2 regions of the Shewanella sp. SM73 genome follow, and region 2 is predicted to be linked to the other one. Evidence: predicted binding sites of a transcription regulator. Region 2 holds the regulator's gene; the other holds the start of a gene.

Region 1 (11,343 bases), on a different contig from region 2:
TTCATTATGGGCCTCCTAATGCCAGTGTTCGACATAGATTGTTTAACTGCTTGGGTAAACTGATTTTGTTTCGTTCAGCTACCATGCATATTCTGTTCTCGTTTTTAATGATATTTTAACAGGCTGATTTTTAGACTGATATTCTCAGTTCATCGAGATATCATCTTAGAACATCGGCAACTATTACCGTTGCTGTTGTTAAAATTTCATGGCTGACATACAGTAGTTTTTCATACAGGGAGTAGATACGCATGGCTCGACTGACACTTTTTTATCACTTGCAGGATGTTAGCGCCGAGCAAGCAATCATCGAACTTGCTGGTGCTGCTGACTTTAATAAGCTACGCAGTGTCGATGACTTGCCTTGGATAGAGCAGCTAGGGGCAAATCACGTCGATGTTGCCATTATTGAGTTATCCAGTCTTAGTCGTGAAGATTACCTTGTGCTGCTGGATAATGCGGCCATGTCAAATATTGAGTTTATTTTTCTCTCCGACGGTCAGCCAAACCCCAATCTTGATCAGTTAATGTCTCATTTTGCGGGTTACCACTTTCGCAAACCTTACGATATGCCGCTAATCAGCGAAATTTTTGCTGATTTTGCACAGTATTTAGCATCATCGCCTAATCGACTGCATCCTTTTGCTAGCGAGCTAGACCAATACGGTTTGCTTGTTGGTTCATCAGCTCCTATGCACAAGCTATACCGCACAATTCGTCGCGTCTCTGCGACAGGCAGTAATGTGCTGATTATTGGGGAAAGTGGGGTCGGGAAAGAACTGGTTGCTAATACCATACATCTTGCCAGCCCTAGGGTGAACGAGCCTTTTATTGCGATTAACTGTGGTGCATTAAGCCCAGAATTGGTCGACAGTGAGCTGTTTGGTCATGTCAAAGGCGCATTTACGGGGGCGAATCGCGATCACAAAGGCGTATTTGAACAGGCTGAAGGCGGGACCTTGTTTCTCGATGAAGTCACCGAAATGCCGATTGATCATCAAGTGAAGTTACTCAGAGTGTTGGAAAATAGCGAGTATCGTCCTGTGGGTGGCGACAAAGTGCAACGTGCAAACGTACGTATTGTGGCAGCGACTAACCGTGATCCCATAGTGGCGATAGAGGCTGGGCTATTTCGAGAAGATTTGTACTTTCGTTTGGCTCAGTTTCCCATTCGCGTTCCGCCCTTACGGGAACGTGGCGAGGATATTATTGGGCTTGCGCAGCATTTTCTTGCCTATCGTAACGTGGCCGAAAAGCAGAATAAGAGCTTAGCTGAAGACTGTATTCAGATGATTGCTAAGTACCCTTGGTCTGGTAATGTGCGCGAATTAAAACATGCTATTGAGCGAGCCTATATTCTGGCCGATCAGGATATTTTACCCAGCCATTTACAGCTACCTCAGACGAATGAAGTGGGTTTATGTGGTGGTGAACAAGTTGTTATCCCCCAAGGCATGCGCTTAGATGATTTAGAGAGAATCGCTATTTATCAAGCACTAGAAACCACTCAAGGTAATAAAACGGATACCGCCGAACAACTGGGGATCAGCGTTAAAACCCTCTACAACAAGCTTAGCAAGTACGAGCAGCAAGTCGAGACCGGTGAAACGACTGCTGAATAAATATTAATTATCAAATTAATATTGAAACAGAGCTAAACTTTATACTCTTTTTTTTGTAAATAATAACTCCTATTCTACAGCCCTTAAACAGAAAAAGCGGAGATAGAATATGAAACACTTATTAACAACAGCATTATGGCTTTCTTTGACAGCCAGTAGTTTTGTAAACGCCACCCCAGTAGTAGGAAGTCTTGAAACAGTCGCTGAATTGCCAATACGACCTGGCAATGTCAGCGTCACTGCACAAGGTCGGATTTTTGCCACAGTACATCCATTTGATACACCATCAGGTTTGCAATTGATTGAAGTTAATCGTGAGACCAACGCTTATAAAGCTTGGCCTTCAATGGATTTGCAAAAAACATCGACAGCCAATACTGCTCAATTTGATACCTTATTAGGTATTGCTCAGGACAAAGCTGGACACCTCTGGACCGCAGATATGGGGTTAGAATTAGGCCAGACAAGGATTTGGGGATTCAACATTAAGGACGGCAGTCTATATAAACAAATCGTCCTACCACAAGCTCTCGCGCCTAAAGGCAGCTTTATGCAGGATCTGGTTGTCGACTCTCAAAAAGGCTGGATTTATTTAGCCGATATCGCCAACCCTGGCCTCTTAGCGGTGCGTATCGACGATGGTCATACAATACGTTTTTCAGGTCATAGCTCGCTGCAGGCCGAAACGGATGCAGTAATGAACATAGATAACAAAACAACATTGTTTAATGGCAAAGTTGCCAGTGTAGCGGTCAATCCAATCAGTTTATCTGCCGACGGAAGTACACTCTATTATGGTGCAATGAATGGCACTCACTGGTATCAGTTATCGACTGCGGCTTTACAAACAGGCAATAATGATCAAATTATCGCCACGGTAAAATTAGTCGGAGCCAAGCCTGTATCAGATGGCGCAGCAACGTCCAAACAAGGTAATCATTACTTTACCAATTTGAACCACAATGCCATTTCCATGCTAGATAACAAAGGCACACTAACAACAGCGGTCAGTTCTCCACTACTGGATTTTCCTGATAGTGTGCAATTTGGTGAAACAGGCTGGTTATATATTTCAGTGAACCAATTGCATAAAGCAAAAGCCTTTAATGGAAAAGCCGAAACAGCCAAACCGCCTTATCGTATCATGCGACTCTGGACCGGTGAGGATACTGCTGCGGGTCAATAACACCTTAGTTGCAACTGCAAAGTTGCAGCTTATATTTGCAGTATGAGTTATATCACAACTGTTTATTTACGTTGATGTGAGTCTTTGGTTTAACTCGAAAGCGTCTAGAAATGAGTTAGGTGTTGATTGTGCAAACTATCAATGCCTTTTATTGTGACTGGCACAGGTCAATATTGAATGGTGAGATAATTTTTGGAACAAGGAACAAGGAACAAGGAACAAGGAACAAGGAACAAGGAACAAGTTCAGTGAAACTCAATCAACCTTCTAAAAATGCATTTTATATTCAAACTCTGAGTACTCAGTACCGACCTCTATTATGGTTGTTTGCTGCAGGGTTATTACTGCTTGGTTTACTCTGCGCCAGAGCAACCTATTTACAACCCGATCCGATACTACAGCTCGTTCTCGGCTGGGTAACACTGTTTCTATTGTTACCCGTGTTACCGACTGTGTTTGTTCAGCAACAGTGTTGGTTAGACGCTGAGCAACAGCAATTGTGGCTCGGTAAAGGTTTATTCAATGGGAGGTATATGGGATTGTGGCGGTGGCGTTCCTATGCCTTTTCGGACATCAAAGCAGTGCAACTTTATCAGCTGCAAATCACTCGTTGGCATCAGATCAGCCGCAATCGCCAAGCGGAAGATACTGTCCAACATTATCTGGCTTATTTAGAATTGCATCAGCCCAACGGTGCTCAATTGATATTGGGTGACAATACTGATAGAAAGGAATTACAACAAGTTCTACAGCAATGTGCGCAGGCGATAGATTGTAAATTTCAGGATTTTAGTAACACCACTCAAAAATCACTTCCCAAAGGTAGTGAATTTAATTTCATGCGGGTACTGGTTCTGCTGGTTATATTTATTTTGTTGAATATTTTATATTTTTTGTTCGTTCTATAAATGCCCAGTCATCCAGCCTAAAAAGTTAGGCTGGATGTCCTCCACAACGATCACTCATCTTGCTCTGTGGTTTCCTGATAAGGAACAAACACTTTAAGAGATGCTGGCTGGACTTCAATAGTGAGATCCGCTGGCTCAAATACTTCACCATCAATCACATATTTACACTTAGGCTGGCTGCTGATGGTGACCTTTTTAGCATGGGCATGATGGACTTTACTTGCACTCGCTTGTTGATCTCGCACACTCTTATTGCCTTCCTTTACCCATCCCGCAATCGCTAATTCAGCGAGGCTAAGCAACTGCTCTTTGGGTTCATCGCCAGCATCCAACCAAGTAATGTCGAGCAAACCGTCGGTCATGTTTGGCTCGCCATCGCCCTGCGCCAACACGCTGGTAAACGGTGCGGCATTGGCAACGATTAGGCTATGGGTCGTCAATGTTGTGGGTTTTGCATCATCTAAGCTGAGCTGGATGGTTAAAGTGATATCGGCATTCACTGCGCGCCATAAGCCATCGAGGTAGGCAAACTGGCCGAGAGCATTTTTACGCTCACGGTTTGCGGATTCAATCATTTGTTGCTCAAACCCTATGCCCACAAGCAACAACACTAACTCCTCATTACAACGCGCGGTATCAATGGCTTGGCAATGCCCTTGAATAATATTATCCAACGCCTGAGAGATAGGAATAAGTTTACTGCCTAAACCAAAGAGGGCATGACTGAGAGCATTAGTTGTGCCAAGAGGAATGATGCCTAAGACGATATCCGTATCAACGATTTGAGAGGCCACTTCAGTCACAGTACCATCGCCACCACAGGCGATAATAATATCAGCGCCTGCATTACGGGCTTGCTCGGCGAAGACATTTGCGGTTTTGTCTGCTGTTGTGAGTTTTAACGTTAGGTCAAAATAGGCTTTGAGTTCATCTTGGATTTGCTCGCTGTATTCTTGCCATTTCCCGCCACCAGAAACTGGGTTGGCGATAATCCACGCCACTTTGTGGATGTTAATTTTCCCTTGACTGAGCATGCGATCTAGCGCGCGTAATTGCCATTTGTTTAAGCCGGCGGTTTTGCGAATTTGCTTTATCTGCTGCAGTACTTCGGCGAAGTGCTGTTGTTTATCTTTACAAACCAAATAAGCGGCGAGTACCAGCACTGAGCGGCCACGACCCATAGCACAGTGGATGAGTACCTGTTTATTGGCGCGCACTTGGCGGTGCAGCCAGTTAACGGCTTGATTGAGTTGGGCGCTGGTCGGTACGCTATGGTCGAGGATGGGAATATTTAAATACTCGATATGATCCTCAAATTGCGACCAATCTAAGCCATCAAATTCAGCGGTGACATCCAGAATGGCAGTGATCTTATTGGCTTTAATCGTTTCCAGATCTGCGGAAAAGAGTCTACAGCCGAGATACAGATGTTCATCAATCCTCTGCATGGGTGGTACTGAATCGTATTTTCTGGCCCAGTGGTTATAGAGTCGACTGCCTAATAAAAAGGGAATAAAACCCCAACGAATATACCAAGGAATAGTACCATCTTGGCGTTTTCTAAAAATACTGGCGAGATTAAACCAATAGGCCGAACCGACTAAAAACAGTGACAGACTTGTCCATGCACAAATGAAAGTGAGCAGGGGAGAAGTGTCTGTTATTGCAAAATAGGCTAACAATACTGCACCTGCAGTGTACAAATATTTGATGTGGATCTTCGTTAGCATGCAAGTCCTCCAATGCCATTGTTCTTGGTTAAAATCGTTGCACTTGAATGGATAGATGTCGAGATGAGAGATGCAGAAATGAGCGAGTCTAAACCAAAAGGGTGGCAATAGACGAGTCTATTGCCACCCTAAAGTGAGGTTTGTTTAGCACTTAGTATCTTTAGCTTTAACACCTTCTTTGACTTCTTCACAGGCATCTTCGATGGCGTTACCTGTATCAGTCATTACTTCATCGATTTTTTCGCCCGCGTCTTCGGCTTTGTTATCACTACAGGCCGTTAAACCTAGGGCGAGTAATAATGCGAATGCTGCACTTGTCATCAGGGTAAATGGTTTCATATCTATCTCCTTTTCTAAAAAAATTATAGTCGCGGTGATTTGCCCTTAAGGGCATTGATCAGCAGAGAAATCACTAATAACACAATAAATATGAAGAAAATGATTTTCGCTATTCCCGCCGCTGCGCCAGCAATCCCAGCAAATCCTAACAACCCGGCAATCACGGCAACAACTAGAAATACTAATGTCCAACCTAGCATAATAACCTCCTGCCCTTGTATTAATCCTTCTCATGACCGTTTGTGTCACTTGTAAGGTAACGGCTAATGGCTCTTACTTGATTGCGATCTTAATGCCAACTTTAAAAATTTTAAGTAGTTAATTGATTTTAAATATAATTTAAATCATTTTATTTAAAATGGTGTGAGTGAATTAAAAGAGGGGTAGGCAATTTTTACCTAAGCTTCGGTAAGAGTTTCAGCCTAATACGTTGAATCAAAGACTGTGAGCTGATGTCGTCCATAAGTAAAGATAAATAAAAGCCGACACTGTGAGTTGGTGTCGGCTTGAAGATATTATGATCTTATAATACAAGATGATAGGAGCTAAATACGTTTAAAAACGATTTAGCGGTTTCCAGCGCTGCAGGCTAACTGGGATGCTCGCGCCTTGGGATAACAGCAGGTTAATCCGGGATTGATATGCTGCGCCCACCATTAAATGTTTGGCTAAATCCACCGCATTACGGGCCTTATAGTCGTCTAAATAACTGCCTTTGGCCCACGCATTAAATGCACCCAGTGCTGGGCCTGCCCAGATTTGGTAATCCATTTCGCGGCCGACTTCACCTGTGTTTGACCAGCGGCTAGACAGACCCAAATACCAGCGGAAAATCAGCGCCATCTTACGTTTGGGGTTATCCAGTGCGCGCTCGATTTGCTTAGGATCGCGCTCGTTAAAGTGGGCGACTGTGCCCGCCCAAATATCATCGAGTGATGAGCGGAACACTTGCTCTTCGAGTTTTTTACGCTCGTCCGTAGGGATGGCATCAATCGAATCGTAACGGGTGTAGATTTCATAAAGCTTATTGGCGCGCATTGGGAACAGGGTGCCGCGCTTAACCACTTGTAATTTCACGCCCATTTCGAACATATCGGCGGCAGGCGCCATAGTCACATCGGCCATTTCTGTGGTGGCGAGTAACTTACGTGTGTGTTCACTCGCGCCCGCCTCCACACACGCTTGGTTGATTGAACCTGTGACGATAAACGCCGCGCCCATGTTGAAGGTGGCTAATGCTGCATCGGGTGTACCGACGCCGCCGCCAGCACCCACGCGGATAGGCGTTTTGTATTGATACTTAGCTTGGATTTCATCTTTAAGCGCCAAAATCGTCGGCAATAGCGTGACCAATGGACGATTGTCGGTATGGCCGCCTGAGTCGGCTTCGGCTGTGATGTCGTCCGCCATTGGCACGAGTTGCGCCATCGCCATTTGGTCTTGGCTGATAAGGCCGTCACTCACTAGTTGCTGGAGGATTTTGGCAGGCGCCGGCTCCATAAACTTAGTCGCGACTTCGGTGCGGCTGATTTTGGCTATGACTTTATTGCCAATGACTATTTCGCCATGTTCGTCGCGGCTCAAACCCGCCGCGCGGTAATAGACGATTTGCGGCGTTAAGCCTAAAAATGCCGAGGCTTCGACCGTGCGCACTTTATGTTTTAAAAACAGCTCAACGCTGCCGCGCTCTAAGGCGGGCTCGCTTGGGCTATGAATTAAGTTAAAGGCGTAGGGGCCATTAGGCAGCGCCGCCTGAATGCGGGTAATGGCCGCTTCAACGCGGGATGGAATTAACCCCGCCGCGCCAAACGAACACAAAATACCCGCTTGACCGAGCGCAATAACCAGTTCTTCCGAGGCAATGCCGTTGGCCATAGCGCCGGCATAGTAAGCATATTTTACCCCGTGTACGCGGCGAAAATTACTGTCGCCTAAACTTTGGGTGCCAAGGGCAGGGGCAAAGGCGCTGACAGGGTGTGAGCCTAGTGGCGCTTGGCTGTCGCTTGTGGTCACTTCGGCCGTTTGCGCTATGCCTAAGCCTTTTTCGCTGTGATTCACTAAGTAGCAGGCTTGGCTTAAATCTTTGAGTTTTTTGCCTAATGAGTCGATATCAAAGCTCAGCTCAGTATCGTTGACTTGCCACGGCCAAGGGCTGAGTTTTTCGTTATTGCTATTGTATTGATCGAGAGTATGGCTAGTCATAGGTGTTCTCATGTTATCAGTGCCGCCCTGCGCGATGTGGATAGCCAAGGCGGCGCAACTATTTGTTATTCGTTATTTGTTATTCGAGATTAGCGTCTTTCTAACAGCGTAAACTCATTAAGCTTCTTCAATACAGATGGCGATATCTTTGACTTCATAAATCCGCAGGCCATCTTTACTCAAGTTGGCATCGCCCATAATGATGCGTTTGCCATTGTCGTCAGTCACGCTGGTAATGTGCACATCCAGTGACATCTGCTTGTTTAATGGGTTAATTTGACCGCGATACTTCCATTTGATATCCGATAATATCTGCCCAAATTTAGGATTGTTAAAGCCAGCGCCAAGGTCTTGGTCAATCACATAGGTTTGCATCAGCTCGATAATGGCTTCAACCCCTAATGAGCCTGGCATCACAGGATCTTGATGGAAGTGGAATTGGAAGAACCAATCACTCGGGTCAATGGTGCGTTCGGCGTATAAATAGCCAAGGCCCGCTTTACCGCCGGCTTTTACGATTTCAGCCTTGTCGATAAAGTTAAGTTGACCGCCCGCTAAACGGTAATGTGGTTGACCTTTTGGTGCGTTAAAGCTGCGATGTTGTTTATCTAACAGATTGATTTGGCTATCGGCGGCTATGCCATTTTGCACATGCCAAGGCTGAGTTATCTTGCCGTTGTCTATGCCTAACTGGTTTTTCAGTGCATCGCCCTTGAAGTAACCAAATACCGCTTTACCTTGGTAGAAAGGCTCGCCATCGCAGCTTAATTCAAAACTGAAATTTTGGATGATGTTACTGCCAGCAATCACAGTCGATAACAAACGTGAGTCGTTCATTATGGTTTTGCCGCGTAAATCCACATGGCGCAGCAGCTTACCGCTACCGTCCAAGTTACGGAAAAACAGCTCTTGGCCGGGGAAGCCCAAGGTGGTGCCCATATAACCTGAGATAAAACCGTTTGGCTGCAGTGATATTTCCATCAGCACAGAATAGGGCATAACGGCGTGATGGCTGTTTTTATCATAATACCAAGCGTTTGCTGGCACTTCGTATTCAGCGATACACGAAGAGGGCTTTTTCAGCTCGCCGCGCTTGCCGTCAATCGCAACCACGCGGGTGGTAAGCTGTAAATCACCGCAAGGCGTGCGCGGTGGAATTAGGCCGCGATAGATGCTGAAATCGGGGCCGAAGCAGTTTTCGATATCGCCAGTGGCAAACTCGAACATGTGGTACGGCGTGAACGGCAGGGTGTCGGGCACGCGGTTAGTATACTTAGAACCTTCTGGCGCAATCGGCGCAGGCACGTGCTTAAGCGGCACTACGCCTTTGTTGGTTGGCGCGGTTAAATCAGGCTGCTGTGCCATCAGCGGCGCGGCGAACGATGCGACTGTTGTTGAAACCAGCGGCGCAGCCGAAGCAGTATTTTTAGCTACATTTCTAGTCGTATTGTTAGCTGTGCTGTTGGCATTATCCGCGAGGTAGCGGGTGCATTCGGCTTCTTCTTTGATCATCACACCAAGGTTTTGGAAATCCACGACCACTTTGCCATTAAGCAAAATATCGATATTCGCCTTAGCATACGGGCGCGGGCTCATACCGATTTCGGTAATTTCCATGCGATAGGTGAGCAGGCCAGATTGCGGCAAGACTTGACCACGACAGCGCACTTTTTGAGAGGCATTTTCTAGCGGTTGGAAACGCCCGTCTTTTACACCGAGGTGCATCCCAATATGCAGCATAAAGAATTGCAGTAATTGACCACAGCCTTCGGCCATTAACGATCCCGCCATCACTTGGTCGCCCTTGAAATGACACGGGAAATACCAATGATCAGCTTCGAGCTGCTTATGGCCTTGAACTGAGCCTAAGCCCCACGCGCCGCCATGCACCTCAAGATTGTTGACCTGTTCAATCATCAGGAATTTTTCGGATGCAAAACATAAAGAGGGCTGCAAACCATATTGGGCTTGATGCGCCGCATGGACACCGCCAAAACAGCCACCGATATCGGCGCCGAGCAGTTTATGGATTTGACTGTAATCAAATTGGCTTTGCGCGCAATCAAGCAGCGGATTAAAGCGCGGTTTATTCGGATTATTCAAGGCGAGGTTGCGCGCTTTGATTTCAGCTTCGGTGTGAATAACACCTTTGCCGTCGGCCAGTTCTTTATCGGTGAAGAAGCCGGCACAGCCGCCATCCATTTTCAGGATCAGTTTGTCGCCCACGAAACATTCGTAGGAGAAGAAGAACAACAAGGTATCGCCATTGCGGGCAAAGTGATTGATGGAAATGTCGTAGCGCAGGGTGTCGCCACCGCGCGGTAAGTCGCCAAGGAAGGTCAGGGTGCAATCGAGCAGGCGATAAACGCGCTCGCCCTTGTTTTCAAAATCGATACCTAAGTAACTGATCAGCATCAAATCGCATTGACCCGATTCGACCGCCACGGCCCAGGGGATTTGACCATCGACCAGATACGGCGCGTCCACAGGAATGTCGTATTCTGTGGTCATAGTGCAAGGCTGATATTGGTTCATCTGGGCGTTTAATTTCGTTACCCGAGACACCAGCAAATAGTCCGTGGTTGGCAGGCGTACACGGCGCGAGTAGCTGTCGATAATGGCGTAATCTTGGCCAAATACATTAGCGATATCACCTTCGGCGTACTCGACTAAATCCGCATAATCCCAAATACAAGGCTTGCTTATCGGTGTTGGCGGCGTGTACAGAGGCACTTTTGCATGGTTTGGATAAAGCGCAGCTGGGTTTGCCTCTGAGTTAACAACTGGAGCTAGCTCAGGTGTTGGCGCCTGAACAGTGGCTTGCTGTTGTACTGGCGCAGCTTGGCCATTGACGGCTAACTCGCTGGCAAGCTGGGCTTTCATCAAGGCATCGGCCAGTTTCAGGCCTTGCTCACGGCTTTGTAAAAAGGCTAAATGGGCTTCACGGGCGAGTTGCTGATTGCTTAAAAATGCAGCGTCTTTTAGCTCTGCTTGAGCGGCGTTGTTATTGGGCGTGCTTAGGGCATTCATTGGCATGCTGCTTAATGTCTCTTTTTGTTGAGCCGTGGTTGGGCTGCTTGTTGCAACGCGATTAGTGTCTTTGCTCGCTATTTGGGCCAAATGCTTGCGCTGGCTGCGCGCTGGCAGTGCTGTAATGGCTCGGGCTTTTTGTTGTATCGCATCAAGGCCCGCGAGCGGCGTATCAAGGATATGTTGATAGATATCGCGGCCACCGAGTGTCACTTGTTTTATTAAGTGTTTTTGCTCTGAAAGCGTTAAGTCTTGCTCAAGCCTTTGCCGCAAACTGTGCGCTTGCGTGGCACTTTGACTGAGCAATAACTGCGAGCATTTACCTT
Region 2 (11,343 bases):
GATTAAATTCACGACAATCTTTTTGATATTGATTTAATTGCCCAGAACTTGTCCCACGGTTGCCATCGGCAAGCCCAAGGGCAAACCAATCACTATTGGCGCATTCTTCAATCGATAAGCTGCTGCATTGAGTCAGGGATAGGACTGAAAGTGCGAGGAAAATGCTGGGATAGTGCATGGATAAGTTCTCTATATGTTGTGGTGTTTAGGATAAAGGCTCTTATGGGGGAGATCTAGCTATATATACCGCCATTTATACGGTCATAGATGAGCTTTGTTGGGCAGAATCCATCACAGTTTAGCGGATGAATGCATGATAACCAGCTGATATTGTGTTAGTTTGTGGTTAACTCTTTAAATGTCTGCTTTGGTGCTCGCTATGATTTCACTTATTTCATCTGCGTATTCAGCTTCATTACCGGCAGTTAAGTCGGCTCATCAATCCCTTGATACCGCCGAGCCAAGCGGACTTAAATCCTTTACCTATGGTGCATTAGGGCTGGCAGCTCCTAAAGCTGAGGTCAGTTTTGATGGCAATGCAAGGAGTAAAATATCTGAGCCTAGTGCGGATGATGTAGATGACGTTAAGAGTTCAAACGACACTTATTACAGTGCAGGCCAAATATTGAAAGCGGCGGCGACTGTGGGCAGTGTGATTGCCTTGTTTGTTTGAGTTAAGTTCCTGCACCAATTTAGCTCTGGGTATTATTTCAACGGGCTTGGATTGGCATATTCGCCGTGGAATATGGCTTGTCGTTTTGAGTCTGATTTTATTGGGGTGAGCATAAAAGAATATTCTTTTAGTTAAAGCGGTATTTTCAGTCTCTTTCTTTGCCAAAGTGCTGAGTAAATCTGGTATTGTGTTTAACACGCAAGTGCATTAGTTTTTACTTAAAATTCGTTTAACAATCCTAAACTATATTCATCAAACTTCCGCTGGAGACCGCTTTTGTATGAAGATTTGCCCGCAGTATTCCATATCATGCCTAAGTAAGGTATAAGGGCGCTATGAAAACTCCGAAACGAATCCAACCCCTGGTTGATGAAGGACTGGTCGATGAGGTCATTAGCCAGTTAATGAGCGGTAAAGAAGCGACTGTGTATGTTGTACGCAGTGGTGATGATATCCGCTGTGCCAAAGTCTATAAAGAAGCGGACAAGCGCAGTTTTAAGCAAGCTGTGTTATATCAAGAAGGCCGAAAAGTCCGTAACAGTCGTCGCGCGCGCGCGATGGAAAAAGGGTCTAAATTTGGCCGCGATCAGCAGGAAGAAGCTTGGCAAAATGCTGAAGTTGAAGCACTTTACCGTTTAGCGAATGCGGGTGTGCGTGTGCCAACGCCTTATGGTTGTTTCGATGGCGTGTTGCTGATGGAGTTAGTGACGGATGCCGAGGGCAATGTCGCGCCGAGATTAAACGATGTTAGTATGTCGGCAGAAAAAGCCTTGAAGGATCATGCGTTGGTGATGACCTATGTCAAACGTATGCTCTGTGCTGGGTTAGTGCACGGTGACTTGTCTGAGTTTAACGTGTTAGTTGACAGTGAAGGGCCAGTGATTATCGATTTGCCTCAGGCGGTCGATGCCGCGGCGAATAACCATGCCAAATGGATGTTAGCGCGTGATGTGAATAACATGACTCAATACTATGGTTTGTATGCTCCTGAGCTGCTAAAAACACAATACGCCAAAGAAATTTGGGCCCTGTTTGAAGCCGGTGAATTGAAGCCTGAAACACCATTAACGGGTGAGTTTACCGAAGTGCTGGTCGAAGCCGATGTTAGTGCGGTCTTGGAAGAAATCCAAGCAGCCTTTGAAGAGGCACAAGAGCGTAAGCAGCGGATCCAAGAGGCAAACGAAGAAGACTATTAATCGTCAGTCGTTGTTTTTCACCCATAAAAAAGACGCTCAAAGTAGCGTCTTTTTTATGCTAAAAATTAAGTGAATTATTATTTTTTGTTATTGATTTTATTATTGTTATTTAATTTTTGGCGTTAGCCAATCCTTGGCTTAATCCCCGATGGAAGCTGGGGCCATCCTTGTTGCTACAAACAAGCTAGCAATCATCGAACAGTGTGATAAAAGGACAAGAGCTGAGAGATAAATATGTTCATGACTTGGGGGAGCACAATTCACATATTTAATCTTTGGGGAAGACAACTCCCTCAATCCTTGCCGAAACCTTGGTAACTCTTCAGTCAATCTATGTAATACCAATCACGGCCTTCCTTGGCGCACCACACTCATTGCAGTGCTGGATCATCATTGATCCTGTGAATAAAATGACAAGGCCAGAGAGAGAAATATGTTCATGACTTGGGGGAGCACAATTCACATATTTGATCTTGGGGGAGATAACTCCCTCCCTAGTCTTGCCGAAACTTTTGCATTGTCCTTATCCGTTTGTTGCTGTTAATACTATTTCCCAATCTTCGCTGGGTTCATCAATTTGGACGACAAGGCCGGACTAAAAAGGGCGCTGTTATTATTGTTGTTAGCACATCTTTTACATCGTTAGCGTTATCAGCAGGGCGATATGCAATCTCGTCCGGCCTTGTCTATTCGGGCACGTTTAGCTTGTTGTACAGGCACTCAATTGCCATGTAGCACTTAACCTATCGTGCGTAGCTCATGATTGAGCTGTTTAATTCTTTTCTGTAGCTGGGCAATCTCACTCATTAATGCGCATTCTCTTTGCTGGGGTTGCAGATCGCTTTCTCGCACCCATTGGTAGACTGCCTTGGCAGATAAACCGTATTGACGTGCAACATCCGACAGTAAGCGACCTTGTACTTTAACCTCGGTGATAACATGTAGCTTGAGACTATTTTCTGCGATTCCCATGAGCGTTCCCTCTTTTACTGCCTTAGAACCAAAATATGACCGTTTGCGTTGCCTTTTATTGATAATAGTGAAGCTGTTCTAAATCCCACTGGCTCAGACCTAGATGGCGCAGACAAATCCATTCGTGGCGACATAGTGCGATAAAGTTCATGACCGTTTTCATACTTCCTCCTTTATGACCCTAAATACTCGAGCCCATTTTCTGTCTCGATAGGTCCATTTAATTTGGATTAATCCTGTTGAAGTTGACTCTAGTTTTCGGCGATGTTTACCGCGTCTGACTGTCTACTCACTTAGTAGTATGTAAAATTCGTGCCAATATTCTAGTTTTTATTTTAACCTTTAAAATCATTGCATTGCGACTTCGATTAAAACGACGTGATTTTTTAGTGCTGCCAATAAAGGTGCAAGGTGCACTATTTCGGTGCCATAGACTTGATATGAAATTGGGCGGTACAAGCCATGATTGAAGCCCGAAATCTGTATCTTTGCTGACTAAAATCTGGATTAGCATAATTGAAGATGGATAAAGGATTGTCTCCAGCGCAATTGCTTATATACTGCCTGCTTTGTGGCAATCCCTAGGTCATTCGAATTACCTAATGGACGTGATATTTCTTGCCCTTTTGAGCGGTATTCACAGTCATCAATCATATAAAGAGGTTATAAATGATGAAGTGTTTTCAGGCAGTGCAATCTAAACCATCCCTGTTAGCCATAGTGGTATTGACGACCGCGCTAGTTGCATCGGGTTGTACAACAATCAATCCCTATTCAAACGAAGAACAAACCGCTAAAGCTACCAGTGGCGCATTGATTGGTGCCGTCGCGGGTGCCGCAATTGGGGTGGTATCTTCGAGCAAGAGCGACCGCGGTAAAGGTGCCTTAATTGGTGCTGCATCGGGCGCTGCAGTCGGTGGTGGTATTGGTTATTACATGGATGTGCAAGAGACTAAATTACGCCAACAATTAGCCTCAACGGGCGTGAGTGTGACCCGTAACGGCGATAACATCATTTTGAATATGCCTAATGAAGTGACCTTTGGCGTAGATCAAACCGAGTTAAGCGACGGTGCTAAACGCGTGCTGAATTCAGTGGCGGTTGTGGCCAAGGAATACAGCAAAACGCAGCTCAACATATTAGGTTATACCGACAGCAGTGGTTCAGACTCTTACAATTTACGTCTGTCACAGGTCCGGGCTAGCGAAGTGGGTAATTACTTGATGAGTAAAGGCGTTGCCTCTGCCCGTGTAAAATCAAAAGGTATGGGTGAAGCGAGTCCTATTGCATCAAATGCCAATGCAAATGGCCGAGCACAAAACCGCCGCGTTGAGATCGTACTAATACCAACAGGTAAATAGTCTGGTCTAAGCGCAAAGTTCTCGCTGAAAAAGTCGCCTAGGGCGACTTTTTTGTTTTCAGTGGTGGGCTAATTGAGTGATTAGCTTGCCGTGCTTCAATTAGACAATTTGTCCTTTATGAAGCGCACCTTGAGTGACCTGCACCACAAACATATCACTGCTAATTACCTTGGGATGACTTCAGCTTGATCCCTTTATCGATTTCACGTTCTGTATGGGAATAAGTCACAAGAATGACTTTTAGTGCCTAAAGGAGAATATGACTATGATAAGCAAAAATGTGTTAGTAGCCTTGAGTTTAAGTCCTGTCATCATGGTGACTGCTGTACAAGGAGTGCCGATGAAAGCCGAACTGACCACAGGAGTCGCGCCGATAGAACTGCGCGCCGCAGGCAGTTTAAAGGCTGCGATGAGTGATATTATTGCTGCTTATCAAGCACAGTCGCAAATGAGTGTTGTAGCGCAATATGCGCCCTCAGGTTTATTGTTAAAACGTATTCAAGAGGGCGAGAAAGTCGATATCTTTGCCTCGGCGAATATGAAACATCCACAGGCATTAGTGGATTCAGGTCAGGGCGAAGCAGTGCAAATGTTTGCCCGTAATCAACTCTGCGCCATTGCTCAAGACACAGTTCAGGTGACGAGTGCGACGTTACTCGATACCTTGTTAGATCCTAAGATTAAAGTCGGTACCTCAACCCCGAAAGCCGACCCCGCGGGTGATTATGCCTGGGCCGTTTTTGCTAAGGCCGAAGCGGTAAAACCCAATGCGAAAGCCGCGTTAGAGACCAAGGCATTACAACTGACGGGCGGCCCTGAGAGCGTTAAACCGCCTAAAGATCGCAACCCCTATGGCTGGGTGATGGAAAACAAGCAAGCGGATATCTTTTTAACCTATTGCACTAATGCTGTGCTGGCTAAAAAAGAAGTGCCGAGTTTACAAATCATCGACTTACCGCAGGAACTCGCCGTGGGTGCCGACTATGGTTTACTGGTTTTACAAGGCGCTAATACTGCCGCTAAGCCGTTAGCTGAGTTTATTCTATCGACCAAAGGCCAAGCGATTTTGAGCAGTTATGGTTTCCAACCTCCGGCAAAATAGCCTTCTTTAGTTTTCCTGCGGGATAAAAAACGGCACCTTTGAGGTGCCGTTTTTGTTATTAGCTCAAACTGTTAAAGCGTTAGTTCATCAAGTAGAGCGTCGCTAACCCGAGGAAGGCGAACAGGCCAACCACGTCAGTGACTGTGGTGAGCACCATACCGCCAGCGAGGGCAGGATCGATTTTAAGTCGTTTTAAAATCAATGGAATACTCGCACCTGCAAGCCCAGCTACTGTCATATTGATCAGCATGGCGCTACCAATTAAGCCCGCCAGTGCCATATCATCCTTCCATAGCCACACGGCGACAAAGACTAAAATCGACCACATCAAGCCATTGAGAAAACCAATCGATAGCTCTTTACCGATAAGCCAGCGGGCGTTGCTTTGGCCGATATGGCCTAAAGCAATACCACGGATCACGAGCGCTAAGGTCTGATTACCGGCAACACCGCCCATGCTAGGGACAATCGTCATTAGGATGGCGATAGTGGCAAATTGCTCAATAGTGCCTTCAAACATATTGCTGACCGACGAGGCGAGCAGGGCGGCGAATAAGTTAATGGTGAGCCAGAGCGAGCGACGTAGGGTACTTTTTAGCACAGGACCAAAGGTATCTTCATCTCCGTCCATCCCCGCCATACCCATCATGGAATGTTCAGCATCTTCGCGGATAACATCGACTACGTCATCGATTGTGATACGCCCGAGCAGCTTACCATCACAGTCGACGACAGGTGCCGATACCCAATCATTGCGTTCGAATTTCTGCGCGACTTCGCTGTCGGACATGCTCACCGGAATACTTTGAATATTGGGATCCATGATATTGCGAATTGTGGTGCTTGGCGCGCAAGTCAGCAGATCTGCCAGCCTCACACCGCCAAGGACTTTGTCCTGTTTGTCGACCACATATAAGGTATCTGTGGTGTCGGGTAGGTTGCCCCTTTGCCGAAGATAGCGCAGCACCACATCGATATTCACATCGGGTCTTAGGGTGACAGTATCTGTGTTCATCAAGCTGCCGGCGGTCTCATCTGGATAAGATAGGGCTTGTTCTACCCTCAGGCGATTTTGCTCCGTCATCGACTGCAACACTTGTTTGTAAACGGCGTCGGGAAGACTTCGCAGAATATAGGCGAGATCGTCGGTGTCCATGCTTGCTGTCGCTTTCGCGACTCGCTCAGGGCTCATGCTGCGGATCAGTGGGTCTTTGAGTTCTTCACTCAACTCATCGAGTATGTCGCCTATTTGTTCCTGATCGATGAGCTGCCACAGTACTTGTCTGGCACTTGGCGGTGATGATTCTAAGATCAGCGCGATATCTGAGGCGGCCATTTTTTGCAGCATATTGCGCACGTGTACGAACATGCCGCTGCTAAGCGCTTGGTTTAACTGGTCAAGACTATGTCCGGTGTGATCGTTTTCTACATTATCTACGGGCATTTGTCCTCCATTGTGCGGCAAATTGGTTTGAGATCTTGGTGTTGGGCTAGGATTTAGCGGTGACTAAGCGTCAGTCGATGACACAGATTAAGGCGGCTAAGGTAAGGCCAGCGCAATGACCGCTAGTGTAATCGCCAGTAGCTTGTATCGTCGAGCGACAAATGTTTTGCCATGTCTGAATGGCAAGTTTTTTAAACTAGACATGAAGTGAAACTAACGATGAAGTGCTTAGTGTGAAGTGAAACTAACAGGCTTCGTCAAACTTAGCGTCGATTAAGGCACAAATGGCATCGAGAGCCGGCTCTGCATCTGGGCCTTCGGCGATAAGCTTAATGGTTTTACCCATACCAGTTTCAAGCATCAGTAAGCCAAGTACACTGGCGGCCGATGCTTGTTTATCGCCTTGGATTAAGGTGATGGTCGCATCAAACTCGGAAGCCAGTACCACCAACTTAGTGGCGGCACGGGCATGTAAACCGAGCTTATTACAGATAGTTATCTGACGTTCAAGCTTTGGCATTATTGAGCTCTCGATGACGGGCATACACTTTATGTTTACCGTTACTAAAGCGTTTGGCCAATTGCTCTGCGACGTAAACCGATCTGTGCTGTCCACCTGTGCAGCCAATGGCCACAGTTAAATAACTGCGATTGTTACGCTCGAGGTGCGGCAGCCAAGTCTCCAGTAAATTTTCGATTTGCCAGATGAACTTATTGACCAGTGGTTGGCGATTTAAGAACTCAGCTACGGGTTCATCCAAGCCAGTCAATGGCCGCAGCGCCAACTCCCAGTGGGGATTGGGCAGAAAGCGTACATCGAACATAAAGTCTGCTTCGGTGGGCATTCCGTGCTTAAAGCCAAAGGACTCGAAGTTGATCACGAGTTCTTTATCGACACTACCAAGGAGAATTTGTCTGACTTGGTCGCTTAAATCATAGATATTCAGATTCGACGTATCTATGTAGTGATCGACCAGTTTTGACATAGGCTCGAGCAGTTTCCCCTCCAGCTTTATCGCTTCTTGCAAAGACACTCGGCTCTTCGACAAAGGATGCAAACGGCGGGTTTCGCTGTAACGCTTGAGCAGAATTTTATCGCTGGAGTTAAGGAAGAAGCTCGTTAACTCAGTATCTGGAGGTAGGCTAGCGAGTTGTTTTACTAAGACCTTATCCTGCTCAGGCATGTTACGCACGTCGACACTGATGGCGACGAGATCGTTACTGCCTTTGAGTTGCTCAAGCAAACTGCCAATCAATGGCAAGGGAAGGTTATCGACACAATAATAGCCGAGATCTTCGAGTACCCTAAGGGCGACAGATTTGCCTGAGCCTGAGCGGCCCGACACTATGACCAGTTTCATCCAGTGATTACCTGATAGAGTTCCGTTTCATCATGCGTCTTGCGTAATTGCTTTAATATTTGCTTGTCGCTCAGCTTTTCGGCCATGCAAGACAAGGTACTTAAGTGCTGCTGACATTGGTCTGCAGGCACCAGTAGTGCAAATAAAATATCAACAGGTTGCTTATCGATAGCATCAAATGCTATCGGCTCTTCACACTTAATTAGTATGGCAATGGGCTGATCTATATCGGCTAGTCGACCATGTGGAATGGCGATGCCGTTACCTATACCTGTGCTCCCCATCTTTTCGCGCGCCACTAGGCTTTCGAATATCTCTTGAGATGAGAGGGTCGGGTACTGGGCAGCGACTAAGTCGCTGATGAGTTCCAGTACCTTTTTCTTGCTGCCCGGAGTGGCGCAGGTAGTGCACTCCGGCCGCAGTATGGTACAAAGTTCCATTATTAGTGTTTTGTTAACTTCTCTTTGTGTTTAATAACCTGACGGTCAAGCTTGTCAATCAGGGCGTCTATAGCGGCATACATGTCAGCATGCTCTGAAGTAGCAAAAACTTCACCACCTATGAGGTTTATTCTCGCTTCGGCAATCTGTTGCATTTTCTCAACATTGAGCACAACGTGCACATTATTGATCTGTTCGAAATGGCGTTCAAGTTTTGAAAACTTTTCTTCTACATATGCACGTAACGATTCGGTAATTTCGACATGGTGTCCACTTAGGTTTATTTGCATAGAAACGTCCTCCGATATCCACTGTAGGTTATAAACTTTTACGCTGATTAGAAGGTGGAATAAGCATAGCCTCTCGGTACTTCGCAATGGTTCTGCGGGCTACGTTGATCCCTTGTTCTGCCAGAAGTTGTGCCATCTTACTATCGCTTAATGGTTTTTTCTGGTTTTCCGCTGCCACCAGTTTCTTTATAAAGGCTCTGATTGCTGTGGATGAGCACTCACCACCATCGTCAGTACCGACGTGGCTAGAGAAGAAGTATTTTAGTTCAAAAAGTCCCTTAGGGGTATGCATGTATTTTTGAGTTGTGACCCGTGAGATGGTGGACTCATGCATTTCTACCGCTTCGGCAATATCGTTAAGCACCATAGGCTTCATGGCTTCTTCACCGTACTCAAAGAAACCTTGCTGATATTGCACTATGCAATTAGCAACTTTAAGCAAAGTATCGTTACGGCTTTCTAGGCTCTTAATAAACCATTTAGCCTCTTGCAGATGGCCGCGAATAAATTGGCTATCGGCTTGGTTTTTGGTACTGCGTGCCATAGAAGCATAATGTTGATTTACATTGATTTTGGGCATGCAGTCAGGATTAAGCTCAACAACCCAGCGGCCATTTTTCTTCGACACAGACACATCTGGGATAACGTATTCGTCATTATTGGGCGTGATCAACAAACCTGGGCGAGGATTGAGGGTTTGGATAAGTGCTATACCATCCCTTAATTCATCTTCTTTTAATTTAGTCTTACGCATCAATAACCTAAAGTCTCGGGCGGCGATCAGATCTAAATGATCTTTGATCAGCATACGGGCGTTTTCTAGGTTGGGAGTATCAGCGGCGAAATGCGACAGTTGGATCAGCAGGCATTCACTTAAATCGCGGGCGGCAACGCCTATGGGATCAAAATGCTGAATACGCTTGAGTACGGCTTCGACTTCGTCAAGCTCAACTTCAGGATTGCCCATGGCTTCGAGAATTTCTTCAGTGCTTTGGGTGAGATAGCCCTGATCGTCGATGGCATCAATAATGGCGGTGGCAATGGCTAAATCGGTTTCAGAAAACGGCGTGAGGTTTTTTTGCCATTCTAAGTGTTCGTACAACCCTTCACTGGTCTCGCCTTGGAAGGGCATATCGTCTTCACGACTACCGCCGGGGCCTGAGTTTGGGGAGGCGGTAAACACTTCATCCCATGTGGTGTCCATGGGGAGCTCATCGGGCATGGATTCTTTGGTTAGCGACTCTGCCGTGTCTATGGTGGAGCTGTCTTTTTCTGGTGGCAGAGTGCTAGATTCACTGAAATCCGTATCGGATAGCGTTTGGTTTACAGGGTTTTTAGTGGCGTCGAATTGATCCTCTTCCAGCTCGAGAAGGGGATTAGAATCTAATGCTTGCTGGATCTCTTGCTGCAGTTCTAATGACGACAGTTGCAACAGACGTATAGCCTGTTGTAGTTGTGGCGTCATGGTTAACTGTTGACCCAGTTTGAGCTGGAGTGACGCTTTCATGTTACCGCTGATCCCTACGTTATTATTGTTGGATGAGGTCGCTTATTATTATCTTGAGTGAAGCCCAATGGCGGTATAAATTGCCTCCATTGGCTTCGCTCGATTAACTATAGCCTGAATTGTTCACCTAAGTACACAGCCCTAACTTGCTGATTGTCTAAGATCTCTGCTGGAGTTCCTTCGGCAATCAGGTTTCCGTGACTCACAATATAAGCATGTTCACATACATCTAATGTCTCGCGGACATTATGGTCTGTGATCAGTACGCCAAGGCCGCGACTTTTGAGTTGTTCGATAATCTTCTTGATGTCGATAACCGAAATAGGATCGACGCCGGCAAACGGTTCATCGAGCAAAATGAACTTAGGATTAGCGGCTAAAGCCCGCGCAATTTCGACGCGACGACGTTCGCCACCCGACAATGACATGCCTTGGCTGTCACGGATGTGGGTGATATGAAACTCTTCGAGCAGATGTTCTAGTTCTTCTTCTCGTTCTTCGTTTTTAAGTTCTTTACGAGTTTGCAGTACGGCCATGATGTTGTCATGAACAGTTAGCTTACGAAAGATACTGGCTTCCTGCGGTAAGTAACCTATGCCTTTGCGGGCACGCAGATGCATAGGATCTGCGGTTAAATCATCATCGTCGATAAAGATATGTCCCTTATCGCTCTTCACTAGCCCGACAACCATGTAAAAGGTCGTGGTTTTACCTGCACCGTTTGGACCGAGTAGGCCAACGACTTGACCGGTTTTTACCGTCAGACTGACGTCTTTAACCACTTGGCGACTCTTGTAACTTTTCGCCAGATTTTGTGCTCTTAAGGTGATTTGGGTCATTTAGAGTCCTGCTTTTTTACAGGTTTATCCGCCGGAGCGTCTGATTTAGCATCATCTTGATAGTTTTCAGGCTGAATAATAGTGATCACGCGATCGTCACCACTGCCAGTACTCTCGGCCATCAATTTCTGTTGAATCATGTTATAGCGGATTAAAT

What was found. The regulator sigma-54, encoded in region 2, starts transcription at its own class of promoters, with help from an activator protein. The targets are predictions, from matches to a motif close to GTTGGCACGNNNNTNGNNT.
Region 1: a site for sigma-54 is predicted at 6,067-6,085, ahead of L5M51_RS08165 (DUF1328 family protein). Genes of this name have one in related genera too.

The regions. Positions count from the first base shown of each region.
Region 1 covers NZ_JAKKRY010000004.1:211,571-222,913, reverse strand. Annotated here, with positions in the region: gene L5M51_RS08195 (glutamyl-tRNA reductase) at 1-5, opposite strand, end outside; gene L5M51_RS08190 (sigma-54 interaction domain-containing protein) at 252-1,622, shown strand; gene L5M51_RS08185 (major royal jelly family protein) at 1,732-2,808, shown strand; gene L5M51_RS08180 (hypothetical protein) at 3,057-3,716, shown strand; gene L5M51_RS08175 (diacylglycerol kinase family protein) at 3,767-5,446, opposite strand; gene L5M51_RS08170 (hypothetical protein) at 5,591-5,785, opposite strand; gene L5M51_RS08165 (DUF1328 family protein) at 5,809-5,985, opposite strand; gene pfaD (eicosapentaenoate synthase subunit PfaD) at 6,341-7,987, opposite strand; gene L5M51_RS08155 (beta-ketoacyl synthase N-terminal-like domain-containing protein) at 8,105-11,343, opposite strand, start outside.
Region 2 covers NZ_JAKKRY010000020.1:6,754-18,096, forward strand. Annotated here, with positions in the region: gene L5M51_RS20445 (DUF2799 domain-containing protein) at 1-178, opposite strand, end outside; gene L5M51_RS20450 (hypothetical protein) at 359-673, shown strand; gene L5M51_RS20455 (PA4780 family RIO1-like protein kinase) at 1,009-1,869, shown strand; gene L5M51_RS20460 (transposase) at 2,608-2,841, opposite strand; gene L5M51_RS20465 (OmpA family protein) at 3,514-4,203, shown strand; gene L5M51_RS20470 (molybdate ABC transporter substrate-binding protein) at 4,469-5,305, shown strand; gene mgtE (magnesium transporter) at 5,385-6,749, opposite strand; gene L5M51_RS20480 (HPr family phosphocarrier protein) at 6,994-7,269, opposite strand; gene rapZ (RNase adapter RapZ) at 7,256-8,110, opposite strand; gene ptsN (PTS IIA-like nitrogen regulatory protein PtsN) at 8,107-8,550, opposite strand; gene hpf (ribosome hibernation promoting factor) at 8,553-8,840, opposite strand; gene L5M51_RS20500 (RNA polymerase factor sigma-54) at 8,869-10,347, opposite strand; gene lptB (LPS export ABC transporter ATP-binding protein) at 10,455-11,186, opposite strand; gene lptA (lipopolysaccharide transport periplasmic protein LptA) at 11,183-11,343, opposite strand, start outside.